Regions from separate parts of the Rhizobium sp. 01N48 genome, predicted to be linked through region 2. Evidence: riboswitches for the same ligand, from Rfam matches in the RefSeq annotation. Region 2 holds a riboswitch; the other holds the start of a gene.
The links. Region 2 has a riboswitch for thiamine pyrophosphate ahead of thiB (thiamine ABC transporter substrate binding subunit). Riboswitches for the same ligand answer to the same signal wherever they lie in the genome.
Positions count from the first base shown of each region.

Region 1: another riboswitch for thiamine pyrophosphate. It lies ahead of thiM (hydroxyethylthiazole kinase); the one in region 2 lies ahead of thiB (thiamine ABC transporter substrate binding subunit).

Region 1 covers NZ_JBFTQT010000002.1:77,904-90,028, forward strand. The annotation lists gene thiD (bifunctional hydroxymethylpyrimidine kinase/phosphomethylpyrimidine kinase) at 1-613, opposite strand, end outside; gene thiE (thiamine phosphate synthase) at 610-1,245, opposite strand; gene thiM (hydroxyethylthiazole kinase) at 1,242-2,045, opposite strand; TPP riboswitch at 2,094-2,189, opposite strand; gene AC1DOG_RS04130 (Lrp/AsnC family transcriptional regulator) at 2,268-2,738, opposite strand; gene putA (trifunctional transcriptional regulator/proline dehydrogenase/L-glutamate gamma-semialdehyde dehydrogenase) at 2,859-6,569, shown strand; gene AC1DOG_RS04140 (peptidoglycan D,D-transpeptidase FtsI family protein) at 6,787-8,514, shown strand; gene yghX (YghX family hydrolase) at 8,573-9,460, opposite strand; gene AC1DOG_RS04150 (MFS transporter) at 9,546-10,811, opposite strand; gene AC1DOG_RS04155 (M81 family metallopeptidase) at 10,846-12,125, opposite strand, start outside.
Region 2 covers NZ_JBFTQT010000005.1:98,482-110,606, reverse strand. The annotation lists gene AC1DOG_RS12305 (OmpW/AlkL family protein) at 1-663, opposite strand, end outside; gene AC1DOG_RS12300 (MarR family transcriptional regulator) at 746-1,282, opposite strand; gene AC1DOG_RS12295 (MDR family MFS transporter) at 1,399-2,934, shown strand; TPP riboswitch at 2,995-3,111, shown strand; gene thiB (thiamine ABC transporter substrate binding subunit) at 3,192-4,172, shown strand; gene thiP (thiamine/thiamine pyrophosphate ABC transporter permease ThiP) at 4,186-5,835, shown strand; gene AC1DOG_RS12280 (thiamine ABC transporter ATP-binding protein) at 5,828-6,544, shown strand; gene AC1DOG_RS12275 (M48 family metalloprotease) at 6,786-8,330, shown strand; gene AC1DOG_RS12270 (RNA polymerase factor sigma-32) at 8,394-9,254, opposite strand; gene AC1DOG_RS12265 (CarD family transcriptional regulator) at 9,635-10,210, opposite strand; gene fdxA (ferredoxin FdxA) at 10,606-10,944, opposite strand; gene AC1DOG_RS12255 (RNA-binding S4 domain-containing protein) at 11,139-11,543, opposite strand; gene AC1DOG_RS12250 (helicase-related protein) at 11,547-12,125, opposite strand, start outside.

The DNA.
Region 1 (12,125 bases), on a different contig from region 2:
CTGTCGGGATCCTGGCGGCCTCGAACCAGGCGAGGCCGTCTCCCGTTGCCAGCACGTCGGGGCTCTGGTCGCCCTCGAGATGGCCGCCTTTGACAAGCACGGCAGCGGGTCCCAAAGCGCGCAGCGCTTCGGCCTGCTCGCCCATCTCCCGGCGGCTCTCGGCCACATCGGTGTGGAGCAACGCGGCTGCCTCAGGCAGATTGGGCGTTAGCAGAGTCGCAAGCGGCAGCAGCCGGCGCAGAAGCACATCGACCGCAGCGGGGTCGAGAAGCTTCGCCCCACCCTTGGCCACCATGACGGGATCGAGCACGATCGGGATGCCGGGATGAAGCTTGAGAACGCCGGCGACGGCATCGGCGATTTCAGCATTGGCGATCATGCCGATCTTCACGGCATCGACCCGGACATCGGCAAACACGGCCTTGATCTGATCGGCGACGAAACCTGCTGGCACGAGGTGAACGCCGGATACGCCTTGCGTATTCTGCGCTGTCAACGCGGTGAGCGCCGCCATGCCATAGACGCCGCGCGCGGCAAAGGCCTTGAGGTCCGCCTGGATGCCCGCGCCGCCCGATGGATCGGATCCGGCGATGGAGAGAACGTTGCGGATCATCGTGATCTCCCTTGAATAGCCTCTGAAAGCTCGCGGGCGGCGGCGCGAGGATCTGATGTGCCGCAGATCGCCGAGACGACGGCGATCCCGTCGGCACCGGCAGCAAAAACACCGCCGACATGCGCCAGCTTCAGCCCGCCGATCGCAACGGATGGAACCGGGCAGACAGCGACGAGACGTGCAAGGCCGTCGAAGCCGATCGGCTGTTTGTGATCCGGCTTGGTCGGCGTCGCGAAGACCGGGCCGATGCCGGCATAGTCGACCAATGCCGGATCGACAGCCCTCGCGAGCGCCTCGGTCTCCACCGACAGGCCAAGGATCATGTCGCGTCCGACCCGCTCGCGTGCGGCGCGCACGACCATATCGTCCTGGCCGACATGCAGACCATCCGCGCCGATCGCGACGGCCGCCTCGACATCATCGTTGATGACAAGCAAGGCGTCGGTCCCGGCAAGCACCTCCTTCAGAGCAAGGCCGGTCTCGATCATGCGCGCGGTGGAGGCGTGCTTGTCGCGAAGCTGCACGACCGTCGCGCCACCGGCGACGGCGCGCCTTGCGGTTTCGACCATGCCGATGTCGGCGCAGAGCTCGGGATCGAGGACGAGATAGAGCGAGAGATCGATCCTGCTCATAGCATCCGCACCCGCGCATTGTTGTCGATCGCGGCGCCGTCTATCGCCGCTAGGGCATCGAGGAACCGCCACGAAAATGACCCCGGTCCGTCAGTGACCCGCGCCGCCTCTTCGCCGGCGACGGCGAACATGGCGAGTGCCGATATCGTCGCTTCGAACGGAGCACCGGGCCTTGCGGCGGCGAAGGCACCGACGAGGCATGTCAGCGAACAACCGAGCGCCGTCACCTGCGGCATCAGCGAAGTGCCGCCCTCGATGCGGCAGGCGCGCGCGCCGTCGGTGACGAAATCGACCTCGCCGGTCACCGCCACCACGGCCTGATGCTTGTCTGCGATATGGCTGGCGGCAGCTTCCGCCTGCTCCACGGGGTCGCGGCTATCGACGCCCTGCCCCCGGCTTTCGCCACCGGCGAGCGCGATGATCTCGGACGCGTTGCCGCGAATGATGGTCGGGCGAAGCGCCAGCAGCTCCGCGACGGCCTGTCTGCGAAAGGCAGTCGCATAATGGGCGACAGGGTCGAGGACCCATGGCTTGGCGTTTTCGCCCGCCGATCTGGCAGCGGCACGCATGCCGTTCAACCAACTCGACGAGAGCGTGCCGATGTTAACAGTCAGCGCGCTGGAGATCGCCGCGAACTCGCCGGCCTCTTCCTCTGCATGCACCATGGCAGGCGAACCGCCGGCTGCGAGCAGCACGTTGGCGGCGATGTTCATCGCAACGAAATTGGTGATGCACTGAACGAGCGGCCTTTGCGCGCGCATGGCATCGAGCATCGAACCGGGAGATCTGTCGTCTTTCATCATGCCCCTTTCGGGCGGGGCAAGACGCGGGGACCCTGATAGCACTGCCGAAGGGTCCGAGCGACTCCCTCCGCCAGCATTATCTGGTTCAGGTTCAAAGGGTACTTCTCAGTCTGCCGTCGGCAAACGCCCCTGTCTCTCAATGGGCCTGTTTTGTCAGAGAAGCCGACCGCTGTCACGCGCTAAAATGACAGGAGCCCAGAGCTGGCAATCGGCCTCCGATCAGGCGCCGTTCTCCTTGATCGCCTCCATCGCAACGAAGGTCGATGTGTTGGCGACGAAGGGGAGGCTGGAGATCTTTTCGCCCAGAACGAGGCGATAATTGGCGATATCGGACGTACGTATCTTCAGGAGATAATCGAATGCGCCGGCGATCATGTGGCACTCCTCCACCTCCTGCAGCTTACGGACGGCAACGTTGAAAGCGTTCAGCGCGTTCTCCCTGGTGTCGGAGAGTTTCACCTCGGTAAACGCCACATGGTTGCGGCCGAGCTTGTTGACGTCGATGATGGCGCGGAAGCCGAGAATGTAGCCATCCTCGATCAGCCGCTTGAGCCTGACCTGGCAGGGCGTGTTGGACAGACCCACGCGTTTGGCGAGGTCGGTCACAGACATCCTGCCATCGGCGACGAGCGCGTCGAGGATGCGCTGATCGAATTGGTCGATTTCCCTGACATTTCCCGCGCTCGCCACAATAATTTCCTCCAATATGAATATTGAATAGCGAACTAAAGACTAGAACGTTCTAAATCAAGTGAAATTGACTTTTTGAAATCTGCTAACTTCGCGACATCAGCGGATCAGGAGCCCAGCATGGCAATCACCACCGACGCGGCAGCAGTCGAAGTCACAGTAGAGCAGGGCAACGGCTCTGCAAATCCCTTTGATGGATTCGCCACTCCGATCCGAGAACAGAGCGATCTGCGCCGCGCCATCACGGCTGCCTACCGCACGCCGGAGACGATCTGCGTGCCACGCCTGATTGAAGCAGCCGCCCTCCCCGATCACGTCAGGAAAGCCGCTGCCGACACCGCCCGCAAGCTGATCGAGGCCCTGCGCGCCAAGCACAAGGGAACTGGCGTCGAAGGATTGGTGCATGAATATTCGCTCTCCAGCCAGGAGGGCATCGCGCTGATGTGCCTGGCCGAGGCGCTGCTGCGTATCCCCGACACGCCCACGCGCGACGCGCTTATCCGCGACAAGATTTCCGAGGGCGACTGGAAGGCGCATCTCGGCGGCGGCCGCTCGCTCTTCGTCAACGCCGCGACCTGGGGTCTCGTCGTGACAGGCAAGCTGACATCGACGGTCGCCGATCGCAGCCTTTCTGCGGCTCTGACCCGATTGATCGCCCGCTGCGGCGAGCCGGTGATCCGCCGCGGCGTCGACATGGCGATGCGGATGATGGGCGAGCAGTTCGTTACCGGCGAGACCATCGACGAGGCGCTGCAGCGGGCAAAGCCGCTCGAGCAGCGCGGCTTCCGCTACTCCTACGACATGCTGGGCGAAGCCGCGACCACGGGCGCGGACGCGAAACGCTACTACAAGGATTACGAGACCGCGATCCACGCCATCGGCAAGGCGTCTGATCGGCGCGGCATCTATGAAGGCCCGGGCATCTCGATCAAGCTKTCGGCGCTGYAYCCGCGCTACGCACGCACGCAGAGCGCCCGCGTCATGGACGAGTTACTGCCGAAGGTTAAGGCGCTGGCGCTGATCGCCAAGTCCTACGACATCGGCCTCAACATCGACGCCGAGGAGGCCGACCGCCTCGAACTGTCGCTCGACCTTCTGGAAGCGCTCTGCCTCGACCCCGAGCTGGAAGGCTGGAACGGCATGGGCTTTGTCGTCCAGGCCTATGGCAAACGCTGCCCATTCGTGCTTGATTTCATCATCGACCTCGCGCGCCGCGCCGGCCGTCGGATCATGGTGCGCCTCGTCAAGGGCGCCTACTGGGATGCGGAGATCAAGCGGGCGCAGGTCGATGGCCTCGCGGACTTCCCTGTTTTCACCCGCAAGATCTACACCGACGTTTCCTATGTCGCCTGCGCCAGGAAGCTTCTGGCGGCGACCGATGCGGTCTTCCCGCAATTCGCGACCCACAACGCTCAAACGCTGGCAACCATCTACCAGATGGCCGGCTCGGATTATTATGTCGGCAAATACGAGTTCCAGTGCCTGCATGGCATGGGCGAGCCGCTTTATGACGAGGTGGTCGGCCGGCAAAACCTGAACCGCCCCTGCCGCATCTACGCACCCGTCGGCACCCACGAAACGCTGCTTGCCTATCTCGTGCGTCGCCTGCTGGAGAACGGCGCCAACTCCTCCTTCGTCAACCGGATCGCCGATCCAAACGTCTCCATCGACGAACTGATCGCCGACCCGGCCGAGATCGTCTCGAAGATGCCGATCGTCGGCCAGAAGCACGACAAGATCTCGCTCCCCGGCGAACTCTACGGAAGCCGCGTCAACTCCGCCGGCCTCGATCTCTCCAGCGAAACGGTGCTCAACCACCTGTCCCATCTGCTGGGCGAAAGCGCCACCAAGGGCTGGCGCGCGCTGCCCAGCCAAGCGACCGACATCAACGGCGCCCGCGACGTACTCAACCCCGCCGATCATAGGGACGCGGTAGGCCAGGTTCGTGAGGCAACGCCATTCGAAGTCGCAGCAGCAATGCAGGCGGCGAAGGCGGCAGCCGCATCCTGGGCCGTCGTCTCGCCCGCAGACCGTGCGGCGGTGCTCGACAGCGCGGCCGATATCATGCAGACGCGCATGGAGACGCTCCTCGGCCTCATCATCCGCGAAGCCGGAAAGTCGGTGCAAAACGCCATTGCCGAAGTGCGCGAGGCGATCGACTTCCTGCGCTACTACGCCGAACAGGCGCGCCGCACGCTGGGGCCGTCACACGCGCCGCTGGGGCCCGTCGTCTGCATCAGCCCATGGAACTTCCCGCTGGCGATCTTCAGCGGCCAGGTCGCGGCCGCCCTCGTTGCCGGCAACCCAGTTCTCGCGAAGCCCGCCGAGGAAACGCCGCTGATTGCCGCCGAGGCCGTCAGGATCCTGCATGAGGCGGGCATTCCGAAGGATGTCGTGCAGTTGGTTCCGGGCGAAGGTAGCGTCGGTGCGGCCCTTGTCGCGGCGCCGGAGACAGCAGCCGTCATGTTCACCGGCTCGACCGAAGTTGCCCGGCTGATCCAGGCCGAACTCGTCAAGCGCCTGTCGGCCGACGGTAAGCCGATCCCGCTCATCGCGGAAACCGGCGGCCAGAACGCGATGATCGTCGATTCCTCGGCGCTTGCCGAACAGGTCGTGGGCGATGTCATCGCATCGGCCTTCGACAGCGCCGGCCAGCGTTGCTCGGCGCTGCGCATTCTTTGCCTGCAGGACGACGTCGCCGACCGCACGCTGGCGATGCTGAAGGGCGCGCTGCGCGAACTGACGATCGCCAACACCAATCGCCTCTCCGCCGATATCGGCCCCGTCATTACGGCCGACGCGAAGGAAATCATCGAGACCCACGTAAAATCGATGCAGGCGCTTGGCCGCCAGGTGGAACGCATCGAGCTGCCGACAGAGACACAGCAGGGCACATTCGTCGCCCCGACGATCGTGGAGCTCAACAACATCGCCGAACTGAAGCGCGAAGTGTTCGGGCCGGTGCTGCATGTCATCCGCTGGCGCCGGCAGGATCTGGACCGGCTGGTCGATGAGATCAACGCCACGGGCTATGGCCTGACCTTCGGCCTGCACACGCGCCTCGACGAGACGATCGCCCGCGTGACCTCCCGCATCGCGGTCGGCAACGTTTACGTCAACCGCAACGTCATCGGCGCCGTGGTCGGCGTTCAGCCCTTCGGCGGGCGCGGGCTTTCCGGAACTGGCCCGAAGGCCGGCGGACCGCTCTATCTCGGCCGCCTGGTGAATACACCGCCGATCCCGCCTCAGCACAGCTCGGTCTATAGCGATCCCGCGCTTTCGGATTTCGCCAAGTGGCTCGACGAGCGCGAACTGCATGACGAGGCCGAGATGGCCCGCAATCTTGGCAGCCAATCGGCGCTTGGTCTGGAGAGCGAGCTCACCGGCCCCGTCGGCGAGCGCAACATCTACGCGCTGCACTCGCGCGGCACCATCTTCTGCGCACCGGTCTCGGAAGTCGGCCTGCATCGCCAGATCTCATCGGTTCTGGCAACAGGCAACAAGGCATTCATCGAATGCAGTGACAGCCTTCGCAACAGCCTGAAAGGCCTTCCATCGAGCGTATCCCAGCGTATCCACTTCGGCAACGGCAGGAGCACGAGCGAGATTCTCTCGGGCGCGCTCATCGAAGGCGACAGCGCGCGCATTGCCTCGATGCAGCAGGAAATCGCGGCCATGTCCGGCCCGCTGCTCCTGACGCAGGCGGCCTCGACGGCGGAGCTGGAGCGCAATCCCGAAGCCTATTGCCTGAACTGGCTGCTGGAAGAGGTTTCTACCTCAATCAACACCGCTGCCGCCGGCGGCAATGCGAGCCTCATGTCGATCGGCTGATACGCAGCGGCGTTCTTCGAGACAGGGCGTCGGACAAGCAATAGCAGCACTGGCCCTCGCGACGTCGCCACCTTCAGTAGAAAGGTGGCGACCTTGGAATGACTTCTTTGTGAAATGAGCCAAGCCGAGGCAATTCGTTAACACCGCATTAACGATCTCGGCGCTAGCTGATGCGTACTAACAATTCGTATGCGCGCTATTTGGCAAGCTGGATCCGATGTCCATTCTTCAAACTCTAGCATCCAGAAGCGGGCGGCTCGTCAGCCTGGAATTCGGCTCTCGCGATGGTGGCAAGCGCCTGGTAAAGCCACGCCGCAAGGCGCCCACGCCGAGATCGCGCCTGGCGATATTGGGCACCGTGCTTGTGCTTGCCTACGGCGTCATCGGCGGCAAGCTCATCTATTACGGCGTGCACGGCGACAACTCCACCTCCGCCATCCTGCCCAAGCCTTCGTCGGTCGCATCGCGCCCCGATATCCTGGATCGCAACGGAGAGCTGCTTGCGACCGATATCCGCACCGTGTCGATGTTCGCCGAACCGATCAAGATCGTCGACGTCGATGATGCCGTCGAAAAGCTCGCCACCGTTTTTCCCGATCTCGACAAGCGCTCGACATTTCAAAAACTCTCCAACCGTCATTCGCACTTCGCTTGGCTGAAGCGCCAGCTGAGCCCCAAGCAGCAGAGCGAAGTGCTGAAGCTCGGCATTCCCGCCATCGGCTTCCGCCCCGAAGTAAAGCGCTTCTATCCGGGCGGCCGCACCGCTGCGCATATCCTCGGCTATGTCGATATCGACAATCACGGCGTCAGCGGCATGGAGAAATATCTCGACGACCAGGGCCTCTCCGCACTCGCCTCGACGGGCCTCACAATCGCCGGCAGCCTGGAACCGGTGAAGCTCTCCATCGATATCCGCGCGCAGAACGCCGTGCACGACGTGGTGGCCGATGCGATCGGCCGGTATCAGGCGCAATCGGCCGGAGCCGTTATCCTTGATATCTACACCGGCGAGGTGCTCGCCATGGCTTCGGCGCCGGACTTCGATCCGAACGATCCGCAAGCAGATGGCGACAAAGGCTGGCTCAACCGGATGTCGAATGGTACCGACGAGATGGGCTCCGTCTTCAAGACCTTCTCGATCGCAATGGCGATCGACACTGGGAAGATCAAGCTGTCCGATACGTTCGACGCCAGCACACCTCTCCATTACGGCGGCTTCACGATCCACGACGACCGCGACGTGCCGCGGCGCGTGTTGTCGATCCCCGAAATCTTCCGTTACTCGTCAAACGTCGGCACCGCCAAGATGATGGATGTCGTCGGCATGGATATTCAGAAAGACTATCTGACCCGCTTCGGCCTGCTCTCGAAGATGCAGACGGAGCTGCCGGAAGTAAAAGCGCCGAGCCAGCCGAGGGTCTGGAAGAAGATCAACTCCCTCACCGCCGCCTTCGGTCACGGCGTTGCCACGACGCCAATGCAGACGGCAGTCGCCGGCGCGGCTCTTCTGGATGGCGGCGAACTGATCGAGCCGACCTTCCTGCCGCGCACGCGCGAAGAGGCTGCGAAGACCGAGCAAGCCGTCGTCAAGAAGAGCACCAGCGACACCATCCGATATCTCTTCAAGCTGAACGGCGAGCAGGGCACAGGGCGAACCGCCGATGTCCCCGGCTTCCATGTCGGCGGCAAGACCGGGACGGCCAACAAGGTTATCCACGGCGTCTATTCACACAAGCTGAGCTTCAACTCTTTCCTCGCGGGCTTCCCGATGCAAAACCCGCGATACGTGGTTTTGTCATTCGTCGATCAACCGTTGACGGGCTTGCAAAACCTCAACTTCGCCGCCCAAACCGCAGCACCGATGGTGGCCGATATCGTCAAGCGGGTCGGGCCGATACTGGGCGTTCAGCCGGATTTCGGACAGAACCTGTTGGTCGGCTACTGATCGGATGCACTACGCTCCGATCGCCACTATGGGCGGTCGGAAGCCTCTTTGGCAGCGCCTAGACCAGATATTTCTTGAACCAGGCCACAGTCCGTTCCCAGGCGAGCTTGGCGGCGGCTTCGTCGTAGCGCGGGGTCGAGTCGTTGTGAAAGCCGTGGTTCACACCGGGATAGACATAGGCCTCGTAGACTTTCTTGTCCGCCTTGAGCGCCGCCTCATAGGCCGGCCAGCCGTCGGTGATGCCCTTGTCGAGTTCGGCGTAGTGGAGAAGCAGCGGCGCCTTGATGTGCGCGACGCTGTCGGCAGTTGGCTGACGGCCGTAAAACGGCACGGCGGCACCAAGTTCCGGATAGGCAACGGCTGCGGCATTGGCGACGCCGCCACCGTAGCAGAAGCCGGTAATGCCGACCTTGCCTGTGGTCAGGTCGCTCTTCATCAGAAACTCGATCGCGGCAAAGAAGTCGTTCATCAGCTTCTGCGGATCGACCGTCTGCTGCAGTTCGCGGCCCTTCTCATCATTCCCCGGATAGCCACCAACCGACGTCAGGCCATCGGGGGCCAGCGCAATGAAGCCGGCCTTGGCAACGCGGCGCGCAACGTCTTCGATATAGGGGTTGAGCCCCCGGTTTTCATGCACGACAACAACGCCCGGCACCTTCCCCTCGGCCTTCGCCGGGCGAACGAGATAGCCGCGCACAACTCCATTTCCGTTCGGCGAGGGATAGGTGATGTATTCGGCGATGATATCGGGGTCGGTGAACTCCACCTGCGTCGCTAAGGCATAGTTCGGGCTCATCGAGGAGAGGATCGCGGCGGCGGTCAGGCCACCGACGGCGAATTTGCTCGCTCGGTCGAGGAATTCGCGTTTGGTGATCCTGCCATGCGCATAATAATCGTAGAGTTCGAGCAGTTCCTGGGGGAAGTCCTTCGCGGTCAGCCGATTCATGATTGATCCTCCATCCATCCGTTTCGGCGGCAATACTACACGACCGTTTCCGCTCGTCAGTTCAACATTGCGCTACCAGCGGGGCTCAGCGACGCCCCAGCCGATCGAAATACAAGAGCATCGCCAGCCCGATCACGCCGGCAAGCGCGCCGATGAAGGCCGTGCCGGAGTAGCTGCTGACTGCGGTGCCGATGGCAAAGAGCAATGCGCTGAGGCCGGCGCTGATGAAGATGTTGACGGAGATGAGCGCGCTGCCCAATCCCGGACGCTCGGCGATCAGGTCCTGCAGATAGGTGATCGGGATGCTGATCAGCGCAGCCGCGCCAATGCCGCTGATCAGGGTGAGTGAGTAGACATGCCAGGGTGCTGAGGCGAAACCGAGCAGCGTGAGATAGACGACATAGATGCTCGCGCCGATCGCGAGCGCCGTCACATGGCTCATGATCCTTTGCGCCCGCCCCCAGACGATGATGAAGACGACTTCGAGGAAGGCGACAATGCCGATGAGGATGCCGAGATCGGCGACCGTCCCATGCGCCGCTCCGGTGACGATCAGCGGCAGGATGGCGCCGTTGATGTGCAGCGTCGAGCTGATGAGCGCGATGGCGATGACCCGGACAAGCACCGGTGGTGAAACGACCTCGCCCAGCGCCGCGAGATGGGAAAGATGGCGGCTCGCGGCCTTGTCGGTCCCCGCCTGGCGCGGCAGGAAGATGGCGATGAGGCCAAAGCAGACGGCGCAGCCGATGCCGGCGAACAGATAGGCCGGCAGCATGCTTGGCGACCGGGCGAGCAACACGCCAGTCAGGCCGGGAACCAGAACCCAGGAGAGCGACATCATCGCGCGCACACCGGAGTTGACCCTGGCGACGTCGTCGCGCGACATGCCGGTTGTCCTTCGGCGGACATTGCCGAAGAGCAGCGAATTCAGCGAGCCATAGACCGGCAGGAGCAGTAGAGTGCTGACCACGAAGGTCGCCTGATGCGGCAGAATGTAGATCGCACCATAGCCGAGCACGCCAAAGATTGCAGTCGCCAGCATCATGCTACGGTATTCGCCGAGCCGGTCCGCCAGATTGCCGAGCAGGATGCTGACGGTAACGTTGACAGCCGCGGCGGAAAAAATCAGCGCGGAGTAGAGCCCGTTACTCAAGCCCAGTTCACGGATGCCGACGACGGATTGATAGGGAGAGGTGGCGGCACTCGCGACGCCGAACATAAAGAGGGCGAGCATGCTCACCCGGATGGTCGGGTCGCGGAAGACGGCGGGAAGAAAGCGGGTCATGTTCGAATTCGTGGCGGTGGCGGCTGACGCCCGTCTTGGGCGAGCGCGGCCTGGCGGGTCCGGTATAAAACCGAAACCGCCAGGCTGTCGTTATTTTCTATCAGTCGGTCCAGCGCGCCGAGAAGCGCGCTTGCGGGATATAGCTGAAATCGCGATCGAACGGGAATGCAGGCCGCGCGCGGCGGTTGCTGGTGAGCCCCTCGATATCCTGGTTCACCACACCCTGCGTCAGCGCCATCAGGTTCGGATTGGCGATCGGAGCGAGTTCCGGTGAGAGGTAGCCGGATTTGACGACCAGGAGCCGTACGGCCTTCGGATCAAGCCCGAGCAGGGTGAAGTCGGCGATGTTGTGATACGGCCGGCGGCGGGCAGCTAGCACGACGGTGATCCCGCCAACGCGCACGACCGCCTGGCGCTCGGCGGCCACGTCCGTATCGGACAGCAGCACCACCTCCGCCTGCACCTTGGCCGGCGTGCTCGACCCATCGAGGCTGCCGCCGATGGTCAGAGCCAACGTGGCGCCCTGACCGGCGGCAAAGCAGGCCTCGACAGCGGGACGATCCGTAATCCCCGCGATCAGTGCGCCATCGAAGCCGCGCGCGATCAGCGCGTTCAGCACGTCAGCGCGGTCGCCGACGCCGCCACCCGTCGGGTTGTCGGCGGAATCGGCGAGAATGACCGGCGAGGTCTCGGCCTTCTCGGCGATATCAAGCATCTCCGCCAACGGCCCGGTGACGGGACCGAAGCGGAAATCTTCGCGTGCGTTCCAATAGGAAAGCGCGATCTCTTCCGCAGCCTTGGCCGCCGCACCCTTGCTAGTCGCGGTGATGACCGCGCAGGCGGTCGCGCGTGGTTCGTCGGCCCAGACGTAACCGACCATCAGATTGGCATCGAGAACGCCTGCACGCTGATCGAAGACCGGCAGCGCCTCATAAAGCGCCTTCGCCGGCTGGTCTTCCGTCGATGTGCGCTCGCCAGGCCAGAGAACCGGCACCGGAGCCCAGGCAACGCCGGGACGCGTGCCGCTCTTCAAGGCATCGACCAGCATCGACCACGCCCGCACCATGGTTTCACGCACATCGATATGTGGCGCGGTCCTGTAGCCGGCGAAGATGTCGAGCTGATCGATGATCTTCTGGCTGACATTGCCGTGCAGGTCATAGCTCGCAGCAACGACGACATCGGGCCCGACAACAGCGCGCGCGGCCGAAATCCAATCGCCCTCGGCGTCGTCCATGCCCTCGACATTCATCGCGCCATGCATGGCAAGATAGAGCCCATCGAGCGGCAAGGCCGCCTTCAGGAGAGCGAGAAACTCGCTCTTGAAAGCTTCGTAGGCGACGCGGGAGACCGGACCTCCAGGCACGGCGCGCGCATGAA
Region 2 (12,125 bases):
ACCGGCGCCGATCAGCCAGGGATCGAGCTTGGCCTTGCCGGTCATGTCGGCGCCGCCGACGTTCACGTTGAAGTCGGGACGCAGGAAGATCTTCTTGACGTCGACGTTGAGGCCCCAGTGCTCGTCGAACATGTAGTCGAAGCCGGCCTGGAGCGCGACGCCAAAGGTGTTGTCGATGTCGAGGCTCTGGGCGCTCTTGCCCTTCTCGTTGTAGAAGATGGTGTAGTTAATGCCGGCGCCGACGTAGGGATGGAAGTTGCCGAAGTCGTTGAAGTGATACTGCAGCGTCACCGTCGGCGGCAGCAGCCAGGTCTTGCCGACCTTGCCGAGCCCGTCGATCGAGCCTTCGCCGGTGACGTTGGCGAACGTCGTGCCGAGAATGAGTTCGGCGGCGATGTTGTCGGTGAAGAAGTAGGTGACGTCGAATTCAGGAATGACGGTGTCCGAATAGGAGAGATCCGATCCCGCGACGCCACCAACGTAGCCGGAATCCTGAGTGATGACGCCGAGCGCGCGCAGGCGGATCATCCAGGGGCTCTGGCTCTGTGTCGCTTCCTGTGCCGCGGTCGGCTGGGTCAGGTCGGCGGACATAGCCGGAAATGCGGCGCTGGCGAGAGCGGCGGCTGCAAAAATGGCTTTGAGTTTGAAATGGCGGGGGTTCACTGATTCTCTCCTGAATTTTACGTCCAGCAGAGCTTTAGGAAATGACGCCAATCAATAGATTGATTCAGATCAATTCGTGCGCTTATTTTCCGAGGCTTGGGGCGGGTGGCAGGTTCTTGTCCTTGACGGCGAACACGCGCTCGAAACCACCCATGAACTTGTCGAACAGCCCGGCGAAGGCTTCCGCCTCTTCCGCCGACCAATCGGCGATGACGTCCTTGATGATGGCGAGCTTCTGGGCCTTCAGTTCCTGCAGGAGCCGCTGGCCGAAAGGCGTGACCTCCACGAGGATGCGCCTTGCATCCTGCTGCGAGGCGGCGCGTTGCAGGACGTTTCTGCCCACCATATCGGCGACGATGCGGCTGGCGCGCGAGGGGTCGATGCGCATGGCCTCGGCTATGGTGCCGACAGTGACCTCGCCTTGCTCGGAGGCGCGCATGACGGCATCGAGCACGTCCAGATGCGAGAGCTCGATATCCGGCGCCACCTTGGCGATGGCGAGGCGGGCGATAAGGCGACGCCCCGTTATCATCCGCATACGGGTCATGCTTTGCCCGATATGCACGATGTCCTCGATCGCGGCGTCCGGCTCGCGGGTTTCTTCTGCGGTGTCATTCATGTGCGGGACGATAGCAGGAACTGTCGCGCAAGAAAACATGCTGTTGTCATTTATGTGACATTGACATTTATATGCTGATAGCACATAAATGCGACGAAACCCTGAAAGATCACCCGATGAACATGCAAGTCGCCGTGCAGCCTCTGGTCACGGATCCCCGTCGCCGGCTCATTCTCTTTCTTTTCCTGATGGCCGCGCTTTTCATGGCCACGCTCGACAATCAGATCGTCGCCACCGCGCTTCCCACCATCGTCGGCGAGTTCGGCCAGATCGAGCGCTTCGGCTGGATCGGCTCGGCCTATCTCCTTGCCGTCAGCGCCGTCATGCCGCTCTACGGCAAGCTCGGTGATCTCTTCGGGCGCAAATACGTGATGATGGCGGCGATCATCATCTTCACCGTCGGATCGACACTGTGCGGTCTGGCGGTGTCTATGGATACGCTGATCGCGGCGCGCGTGCTGCAGGGGCTCGGGGGCGGCGGCATCATGGTGTCGATCTTCGCCGTCAACGCCGATCTGTTCGAGCCGCGCGAGCGGGCGAAATACCAGAGCTATTCCAGCCTTGTGCTGATGGCATCCGGCGCCATCGGGCCTGTCCTCGGCGGCGCTATGAGCGATCTGTTCGGCTGGCGCTCGATCTTTCTCGTCAACGTACCGATCGGCGCGATCGTGATTGCCGGGCTGGCCTTCATGCTGCCCTATCGCAAGCCGAACCGCCGCCCCAAGATCGATTATGCCGGCGCGCTACTCTTGGCGATGACCACCAGCTGCATCGTGCTTGCCGCCGATGGCAGCCAGCTTTTCGGCTCGCTCGTCGCACCGGGCAATCTTGCGATCATCGCGCTCGGCATCGTCTGTGCCATCGCCTGGGTGCTGGTGGAGCGGCGCGCCGCCGAGCCGATCGTTCCGTTGTCGCTGTTTCGTAACCCGACATTCGGCCTGCTGCTGGTCATGTCGGTCATGAGCGGCGCGATCGGTATCGGCATGGTCAACTACTTTGCGCTGTTCCTGCAGACGACGACGGGTCTTTCGCCCTCGGCGGCCGGTGCGCTCTTCATTCTTCTCACCGGGGGCATCGTATGCGGCTCGCTGTCGGCCGGGCGGTTCATTTCGGCGACGGGACGCTACAAGCCGTTCGCCGTCGCCAGCCTTTCCTTCGGCACTGTCGCCTTCGCGCTGCTGTCGCAGGTGCATGCCGGAACACCGGTTATGATCATCGGCGCGATCATGGCGGTGCACGGCATCGGCATCGGTCTCGCGCAGCAGGTGCCGATCATCGGCGTGCAGAATGCGGCGCCTGCTCGCGATGTCGGTGCGGCGACCGGATCGGTAACGCTGTCGCGCATGGGCGGGGCCTCGATCGCGATCTCCATCTACGGGGCCATCATCGGCTCGCAGCTCGGCCGCACGGGTATGTCGATCCCCGGTGTCGAGAATATCGAGCAGCTGACCCCGAAGATGATGGCGGCTTTGCCGGAGGCCGCGCGCCAGGCGGTGGCGGATGCCTATGCCAGCGCCTTCGTGCCGTTGTTCATGACTTCGTGCCTCATTGCCTTCATCGGCCTGCTCGCGGCCCTCATGCTAAAGCCGGTGCAATTGCCGCGCACGGGTGGTGCTGCGCCCGCGAAAGCCGCCGCCGAGGCCGCCGAATAGCACACCAACCCCGGCCGACGTCCGCACTTGCCAGACGCCGGCTACGGATATACACCTTGCGACGCTCTAACGGGGTGCCTCGTATCTTCCCAGATGCTTGGCTGAGAGGCTTGCAGAAGCCAACCCGCGGAACCTGATCCGGCTAACACCGGCGGAGGGATTAGACGCGTGACACCAGGCACCGCCCTTTTCCCCTTCAATGAACCTAGAGGAGAGGTGTCATGACCCATTTCAAGACCTATGCGCTCGGCGCTGCCATGCTGTTGGCGGGCTTTTCGGCAACGGCAGCGCTCGCGGCCGACAAGGCGCTCACCATCTACACCTATGAGAGCTTCACCTCCGAATGGGGTCCCGGCCCGAAGGTGAAGGCGGCGTTCGAGAAGACCTGCGGCTGCACGGTCAATTTCGTCAGCGTCGCGGATGGCGTGGCGCTGCTGTCGCGTCTGAAGCTCGAGGGATCAGGCACCAAGGCCGATGTCGTGCTCGGCCTCGACACGAACCTCATCACCGAAGCCAAGGCCACCGGCCTGTTCGATACGAGCGGCGTCGACACCGGCGCGCTGCAGGTCCCCGGCGGCTTCAAGGATGATGTCTTCGTGCCTTATGACTACGGCCATTTCGCCGTGATCTACGACACGCAGACGATCAAGACGCCGCCTGCGAGCCTGAAGGAACTGGTCGACGGCGATCCCGCGCAGAAGATCGTCATCGAGGATCCCCGCACCTCGACGCCGGGCCTTGGCCTGCTGCTCTGGGTGAAGTCGGTCTACGGCGACAAGGCGCCGGAAGCCTGGGCGAAGCTCAAGAAGCGCGTGCTGACAGTGACGCCCGGCTGGTCGGAGGCCTATGGCCTGTTCACCAAGGGCGAGGCGCCGATGGTGCTCTCCTACACGACGTCGCCCGCCTATCACATGGTTTCGGAAAACACGGATCGCTACCAGGCAGCCGCTTTCTCCGAAGGGCATTACATCCAGATCGAGGTCGCAGGTCTCCTGAAGAACGCGCCGGATAAGGCGCTGGCGCAGGACTTCCTGAAGTTCATGGTCACCCCTGGCTTCCAGGACACGATCCCGACCAACAACTGGATGATGCCGGTGTCCAAGACCTCGGAGCCGCTGCCGGATGCTTTCGGCAAGCTCGTCAACCCGTCGAAGACCTTCCTGATGAGCTCGGATGAGGTCGCCAAGAACCGCAAGGCCTGGATCGGCGAGTGGCTGGCCGCCATGAGCATGAATTGATGAGCATGGACTGATGCTTCTTGCGCCGTCCGAAAGACGATATGCGCTGGCCGGCGGGGCGCTCAGTCTCGCCGCCATCCTCGTTTTCGTGACGGTCGCGACGCTGTCGCTGCTGATCTCCACCGACGGCATGCCTGTTGGCGCGATCCTCTCCGATCCATACATCCTGCGCGTTCTGCGCTTCACGCTTCTGCAGGCAGCACTTTCGACGCTGCTGTCGGTCGTGCTGGCCATTCCGGTCGCACGGGCGCTGGCGCGGCAGCCGCGATTTGTCGGCCGCATCTGGATCATCCGGCTTATGGCCGTGCCGATGGGGCTGCCGGTGCTGATCGGCGCGCTCGGACTGATCGGCATCTGGGGCCGGCAGGGCGTCGTCAACACGATGCTGTCATGGGCGGGTATCGACCAACCCGTCAGCATCTACGGCCTGTCGGGCATTCTGCTGGCGCATGTTTTCTTCAATCTGCCGCTTGCCTGCCGGCTGATGCTGGCGGCGCTGGAGCGGGTGCCGGGCGAATACTGGCTGGTGGCGAGCGGTCTCGGCATGCGGCCGGTTTCCGTCTTCCGCTTCATCGAGTGGCCGGTGCTGCGCTCGGTGATCCCGGGCGTGGCCGGGCTGATCTTCATGCTCTGCGCCACCAGCTTCACGCTGGTGCTGATGCTCGGCGGCGGACCGGCGGCGACCACGATCGAGGTGGCGATCTACCAGTCGCTGCGCTTCGATTTCGATCCTGGCCGCGCGGTGGGCCTGTCCCTGCTGCAGATCGCGTTGACGGCGGTGGTGCTCGGCATCCTATCGCTGCTGCCGGCATCAGGCGATGCGGGGCTGACAGCGGGCCGCACGATCCGGCGGCCGGATGGCACGCTGCTCGGTGCTTGGGTCGCCGATCGCGCGCTTCTTGCGCTGGCGGTGCTGTTCCTCGGCCTGCCGCTGCTCTTCATCATCATCGCCGGCCTGCGCGCCGATCTGGTAAAGCTTGTCGGCGAAGCGATCTTCTGGCAGGCGCTTGCCACAAGCGGCGTGATGGCGCTCTCGTCGGCCCTGCTGTCGCTTGCTTTGTCGATGCCGCTCGTGCGTGCGCGCCATACACTTTCGCTTGAGAAAAGAGCGCGGCATGGCACGCGATCCTTCCTTGCGGCCATGGGTGCTGCCTCGTCGCTTGTGCTGCTCTTCCCGCCTATCGTTCTCGCCACCGGATGGTTCCTGGCGGCGCGTGATGTCGGTGACGTCAATGTCGTGGCGCCGGTCCTCGTCGTTGCCATCAATGCGCTGATGGCGATGCCTTTCGTCGTCAGGGTGCTGGAGCCGGCCTACGCAATCCACCAGCGCCGCACGCAGCGACTGAGCGCCAGCCTCGGCATCTCCGGCCTCGCCAAGCTGAGGCTGATCTCGTGGCCGGATCTGCGCAAGCCGGTGCTGACGGCGTTGTCGTTTGCCACGGCGTTGTCCTTGGGCGATCTGGGCGCCGTGGCGCTATTCGGTTCGGATAGTTTCGTGACGCTGCCGTGGCTGGTCTATTCCAGTCTCGGCAGCTATCGCACCAATGATGCGGATGGGCTGGCGCTGATCCTCGGCGTGATCTGCCTGCTGTTGACGATTTCGGGCACGATGGGCTCGGGCGTGGCAGATGAACCGGAGCGGGAGGCGCTATCGCATGACTGATGCCATCGAGATGCGCGGCGTGACGCTGCGGCTGGGCCAGAACTCATTCGTGTTCGATTGCGCGCTGCCCGAGGGCGCCGTGATCGGCGTCACCGGCGCATCGGGCGCGGGCAAGTCGACCTTCCTCAATCTGCTGGCCGGTTTCGATACGGCGGATGCAGGGCAGATCCTGTTCAAGGGCAAGGATATCGGCCATCAGCATCCGGCCGAGCGTCCCGTGTCGCTGGTGTTTCAGGACAACAATCTCTTTGCGCATCTCGATGTCTTCACCAATATCGGGCTCGGCATCCATCCGGCGCTGAAACTTAGCGATGCCGATCGGCGCGCCATCACCTCGGCGCTCGAGAAGGTCGGGCTGTCAGGCTTCGAAAAGCGGATGCCGGCGACGCTTTCGGGTGGCGAGCGGCAGAGGGTGGCGTTTGCCCGGGCGCTGGTGCGTCAGCGCCCCATCCTGCTGCTCGACGAACCTTTCGCCGCGCTCGATCCGAGCCTGCGCCGCGACATGGCGGGGTTGCTTCTGGCCATGCACCGCGACAGCGGCAACACGGTTGTGATCGTGTCGCACGATGCCGACGAGATCAGGCGGATTGCCGACTATGCGATTTTCATCGATCAGGGCAGGGTGGCGGTGGCCGAGCCGATCGACCGGTTTTCGACGGGGGAGAACAATTCCGCGCTGCGGCAATTTCTGCGGATCGACGAATCTTAACAAGACAACGGCACTTTCGCCATAATTTGCGGCGACCCAGAGAACTCCTTAACCACGTTAGGCTTGCTAAAGTATAAAGCCGCCATATTTAGGCAGAGTCTCGCTATGCAACCGATGCGGAAATCAGCTAAAGCAAAGACTTGGGCCCTCGATTGTGCACTGCGGAAACGGGGGCGTACGCCTGTTGAACCTTGATGAAGACGACCGGGGCGCCATGACGGCGAGCCGGCCGAGAAGCGCGATGACTCGGAGAGCCAGACTGGACCGCATGACGACGTGGAAACTGCCCGCGCCTTCCAGTGATGTGTTCTTCGCAGCGTGCCGCTGGGCGCGACGGGCGTCGATCCTGTCCGCCTCCACCGTGGCGCTCTACGGCTGTCAGTCGGCGCTGGAACAATCCTATCAGCCCAGTGTCGGCCCTTCGTCCAATCCGCAGATCGTCGACGAGGTGCAGAAGAACGATCCGCGTGCCGCCATGGGCGCGCGCGAGCATCCGCGCATCGTGGCCAGCTATGGCGGCGAGTACAAGGACGCCAAGACCGAGCGGCTGGTGGCGCGCATTGCCGGCGCGCTGACGGCGGTGTCGGAAAATCCGAGCCAGTCCTACCGCATCACCATCCTGAATTCGCCGGCGATCAACGCGTTCGCGCTGCCCGGCGGCTATCTCTATGTCACGCGCGGCCTTCTGGCGCTTGCCAATGATGCGTCGGAAGTGGCCGCCGTGCTGTCGCACGAAATGGGCCACGTCACCGCCAATCACGGTATCGAGCGGCAGAAGCGCGAAGAGGCGGAAGTGATCGCCAGCCGCGTCGTCGCCGAAGTGCTGTCGAGCGATATTGCCGGCAAGCAGGCGCTGGCGCGCGGCAAGCTGCGCCTTGCCGCCTTCTCGCGCCAGCAGGAATTGCAGGCCGACGTGATCGGCGTGCGCATGCTCGGCGAAGCCGGCTACGATCCCTATGCGGCCAGCCGCTTCCTCGATTCCATGGCCGGCTACAGCCGCTTCATGTCGGTCGATCCCGATGCCGACCAGAGCCTGGACTTCCTGTCGAGCCACCCGAATTCGGCGCAGCGCATCGAGCTTGCGCGTGATCATGCCCGCGCCTTCGGCCAGGAGGGCAAGGTTGGCGATACCGGGCGCGGATATTATCTCGATGGCATCGATGGCCTGCTCTACGGCGACAGCCCCGAAGAGGGCTATGTTCGCGGCCAGACCTTCCTGCATGGTGGTCTCGGCATCCGCTTCGACGTGCCGCCGGACTTCAAGATCGACAACAAGGTCGAGGCGGTCATGGCGACCGGTCCCGGCGACATCGCTATCCGCTTCGACGGCGTGGCCGACAACCAGAACCAGTCGCTGACCAATTATATCTCGAGCGGTTGGGTCACCGGGCTCGATCCGTCGACCATCCGGCAGATCACTGTCAACGGCATGGAGGCCGCCACCGCGCGCGCCAGCGCCGACCGCTGGGATTTCGACGTGACCGTGGTGCGCAACAATTCGCAGATCTTCCGCTTCCTCACGGCCGTGCCGAAGGGAAGCACCGCGCTGCAATCGACCGCCGATGTGCTGCGCTCCAGCTTCCGGCGCATGACGCCCGCCGAGGCCGCCTCGCTGAAGCCGCTCCGGGTGCGCGTGCTGACGGTCCAGCCGGGCGACAACATCACCACGCTTGCGGCGCGGATGATGGGCACGGATCGCAAGCTCGACCTGTTCAAGCTGATCAACGCCCTGCCGACCGGCGCTTCGGTGGCGCCCGGCGATCGTGTCAAAATCATCTCGGAATAAAAAGAGGCCCGGCTTGCGCCGGGCCAGTTGCATCACTGGGGAGTAATCTCGGAGTAATCGGGGTTAGTGCGCGGCCATGTACGGATCGGCGCTGACGAGCGCGGTCCGCAGCTTTTCCATGGCGCGGCTTTCGATCTGACGGACGCGCTCCTTGGAGATGCCGAGGTCGGCGCCAAGTTCTTCCAGCGTCGCGCCATCTTCGGCAAGGCGGCGGGCGCTGATGATCTTCATCTCGCGTTCGTTGAGATGCGTGAGCGCGGAAGCAAGCCACACCCGGCGGCGTTCGCCGTCGATCATGTTGGTGACCTGTTCATCGGGCAGAGGCTCGTTGCTGACGAGGAAATCCATCTTCTCGGCGCTGTCGGCGTCGCCAGACACTGATGGTGCCTGCAGCGAGGCGTCGTTGCCGGAAAGGCGCGCATCCATGGTCTGAACGTCGGAGAGGCTGACGCCGAGCGCTGCCGCGATCTCCTGGTGGATCGACTGGAGCGTCAGCTGCGTGTCGCCCTTGGCGAGCTTGGCGCGCAGGCGGCGCAGATTGAAGAACAGCGCCTTCTGCGCCGAGCTGGTGCCGCCGCGCACGATCGACCAGTTGCGGAGAATGTAATCCTGGATCGAGGCACGGATCCACCAGCTTGCATAGGTGGAGAAGCGGACATCGCGCTCCGGCTCGAAGCGGGCGGCGGCTTCCAGAAGGCCGACATAGCCTTCCTGGACAAGGTCGCTCATGGGAAGTCCGAAGTTGCGGAATTTCGCGGCCATGGAAATGACGAGGCGCATATGCGCCATTGCGATCTGGTTGCGTGCCCCGCGGTCGTCGTTGTGCTTCCAACGGACGGCGAGGTCGTGTTCTTCCTCGCGGGCAAGATAGGGAGCCGCCATGGCGATCTTGATCATGCGCCGGTCTGCAGACATGTTCTTCATATCGGTCTCCTGAGTTCAGACTTTTAGCCCTGAAAAAGGGCAAACAAGGCTTGCTTCCGGACATTGCGGACCGGATCAAATTCATGGCTGGAAGATATGAAGGCCTCTAACTCTGGACGTCTCAGAGAGAGGCCCTAGTTACTGCTATGTGCTGGTTATGCCGCGAGCCCAGACCGTTTTCTTCACGTTGCCAAACCGGCAATTTGTGGAAGGCATGATCCGCTCCTCGTCGCATCCTGACATGAAAACCGGACCTCCAGCGAAATTGCTTTCTCCCGGAAGTCCGTGGTGACAGTCTGTAAACGCGCGATTGTGGAAAAGGTTCCAATAAAAAAACCCGGCACGATGGCCGGGTTTTTTGGTGAGAAGAAAGCCTGAAATCAGGCTGCTTCTTCCTCTTCTGCTTCATCTTCTTCCACAGCCTTGCCGCGCTTCGGACCCTTGTTCAGGTTCGTTTCGACGAGGCGAACAGCTTCGGTTTCCGAGAGCTTGTTGACGGCGGCGATTTCGCGCGCCATGCGGTCAAGCGCTGCTTCGTAAAGCTGGCGTTCGGAATAGGACTGTTCCGGCTGGTTTTCGGCACGATAAAGGTCGCGAACGACTTCAGCGATCGAGATCAGGTCGCCGGAGTTGATCTTGGCATCGTATTCCTGCGCGCGACGGGACCACATGGTGCGCTTGACGCGCGCCTTGCCCTGCACGACCTTCAAAGCACGCTCGACGAAATCCGTCTCGGAAAGCTTGCGCATGCCAATGCTCATGGCCTTTGCGACCGGCACTTTCAGGCGCATCTTGTCCTTCTCGAAATCGATTACGAAAAGTTCGAGCTTCATCCCGGCAACTTCTTGCTCTTCGATAGCGGTGATGGTACCGACGCCATGAGCGGGGTACACGATCGATTCACCGGTCTTGAAACCATGGCGGGCTGCTGAAGGCTTTTTCTGCTGGATCGTCATTCTTGTCAAAAACTCCCTGTTACGCTTCCGGCCGAAGCCGGAGCCGGGTCAGTCAGGCCCGGATGAGACGGTCGGATCCGTCGGGTGACTTTACTTCTGGTCCCACCGGGAAGAAGCAAGCATATTCAGACACGCAATCTTGGGGCGTGACAGCTCAAGATGATGATATGTCACGGAAATCGCGCTTGGATTTGTTTGCTTTCGTGGTGGTTTGGGGCATCCTTGATGCCGCAAAAGGAACAGTGTGTGAAAGTTACCACAAAAATATGAGGAAATCAATAATTTACTGCGTATGAGTCATGCGGGCAACACATGTCGCCCCCATAAGTCATGCATATCCGCCGTGAGATTGGGCAGATTCCGGCCCTGTCTCAGACTATAGTATCAACGGGCGATCAATCGCCGGCGCCGGGTTTTTCCGAGAAGTATTTCTCGAACTTTCCGGTCTCGCCATCCACGTCCTTGGCGCCATCCATCGCGTCCTTCTTGACGGTGATGTTGGGCCAGATGCTGGCGAACTCGGCATTGATCTTCAGCCACTTGTCGAGGCCTGGTTCGGTGTCCGGCTTGATCGCCTCGGCGGGACATTCCGGCTCGCAGACGCCGCAGTCGATGCATTCGTCAGGATTGATCGCGAGGAAATTCTCGCCTTCATAGAAGCAATCAACGGGGCAGACTTCAACGCAATCGGTATATTTGCAGCGAATGCAGTTGTCGGTCACGACATAGGTCATGAAGAACTCCAGGATTTTCACGCAGACGGGGCCGGGCAACCTGGAACGTCGCGCCTTTCCCCTGGCCGGAGACGGACATGACCAGTCTTGGGAACCGCCACGCCATCCGGCAAGTTGCTTGTGAAGTATCGGCTTTAGTGCCGGATTTCAAGGATAAAGAAAGCGCGAAAGCGCCGAGTTTGGAGACGGATTTTCTAATCGTCGTCGGACATCAGGCGGTCGATTGCGCGGCGCTCTTTCTTGGTCGGGCGTCCAGCGCCCGTATCGCGGGTCGCCTGCTCGTAAGGTGTCAGCTGTTTGCGGTCTTGCGCGGAAGGTGAGATATCGTCGTAGAGGAGGCGGGCCTCCTCGAAAGGGCCGCGCCGCGCACCACCCGCTTTGACGATCAGAACGAACTCGCGGCGGTCGAGCGAGAGCTCGATCCTGTCGCCGGTCTTGATCTGGTGGCTTGGCTGGGAAACGCGCTCGCCGTTGATGCGCACATGCCCGGATTGAACATGGGCCTGCGCCAGCGAGCGCGATTTGATCATGCGCGTGAAGAACAGCCACTTGTCGATGCGCTGGCGCGAACCGCTTGATGGCTGTGTCTTCTCGCTCATCGATTACTTCTTCATCTGCTCCTTCAAGGCAGCGAGCTTTGCGAAGGGCGAATCCGGATCGACCGGCTTTTCCTTGCGCGGGGGCTTTGCCTCGAAGCGCAGCGGCTGGGAGCCGCCACGGTTGTTGTTGCGGTCGTCGCGACCCTTGCCGCCACGGTCCTGACGGTCGCCGCGCTGGTCGTTGCGGCCCTGGTGCGGCTTGCCGCCGTCCTTGCCGCGGTTCTGGCGGTTGCCGTCACGGTTCTCGCCTTCGCCGCCCTGGCGACGATGGCCGTGGCCACGATCCTGGCGCTCACCCTGGCGTTCACCGCGCTCCTGACGCTCACCCTGGCGTTCGCCGCCACGGCGCTCGCCATGGCCGCGTGCCTGGCGCTGGTTGCCGTCGGTGCGGCCGCCAAGACGCCACAGCAGAACCGGCTTCGGCTCTTCGGTTTCGGCAGCCGGCGCTTCCGCTGCGGGCGCAGCTTCGGCAGAGGCTTCGGTCGCGGTTGCTTCAGCGGCTGGTGCTTCAGCGGCGGGCACTTCGGCAGCAGGGGCTTCGGCGGCCGGTGCTTCCGCAGCCGTCTCGTCAGCAGAGGCGCT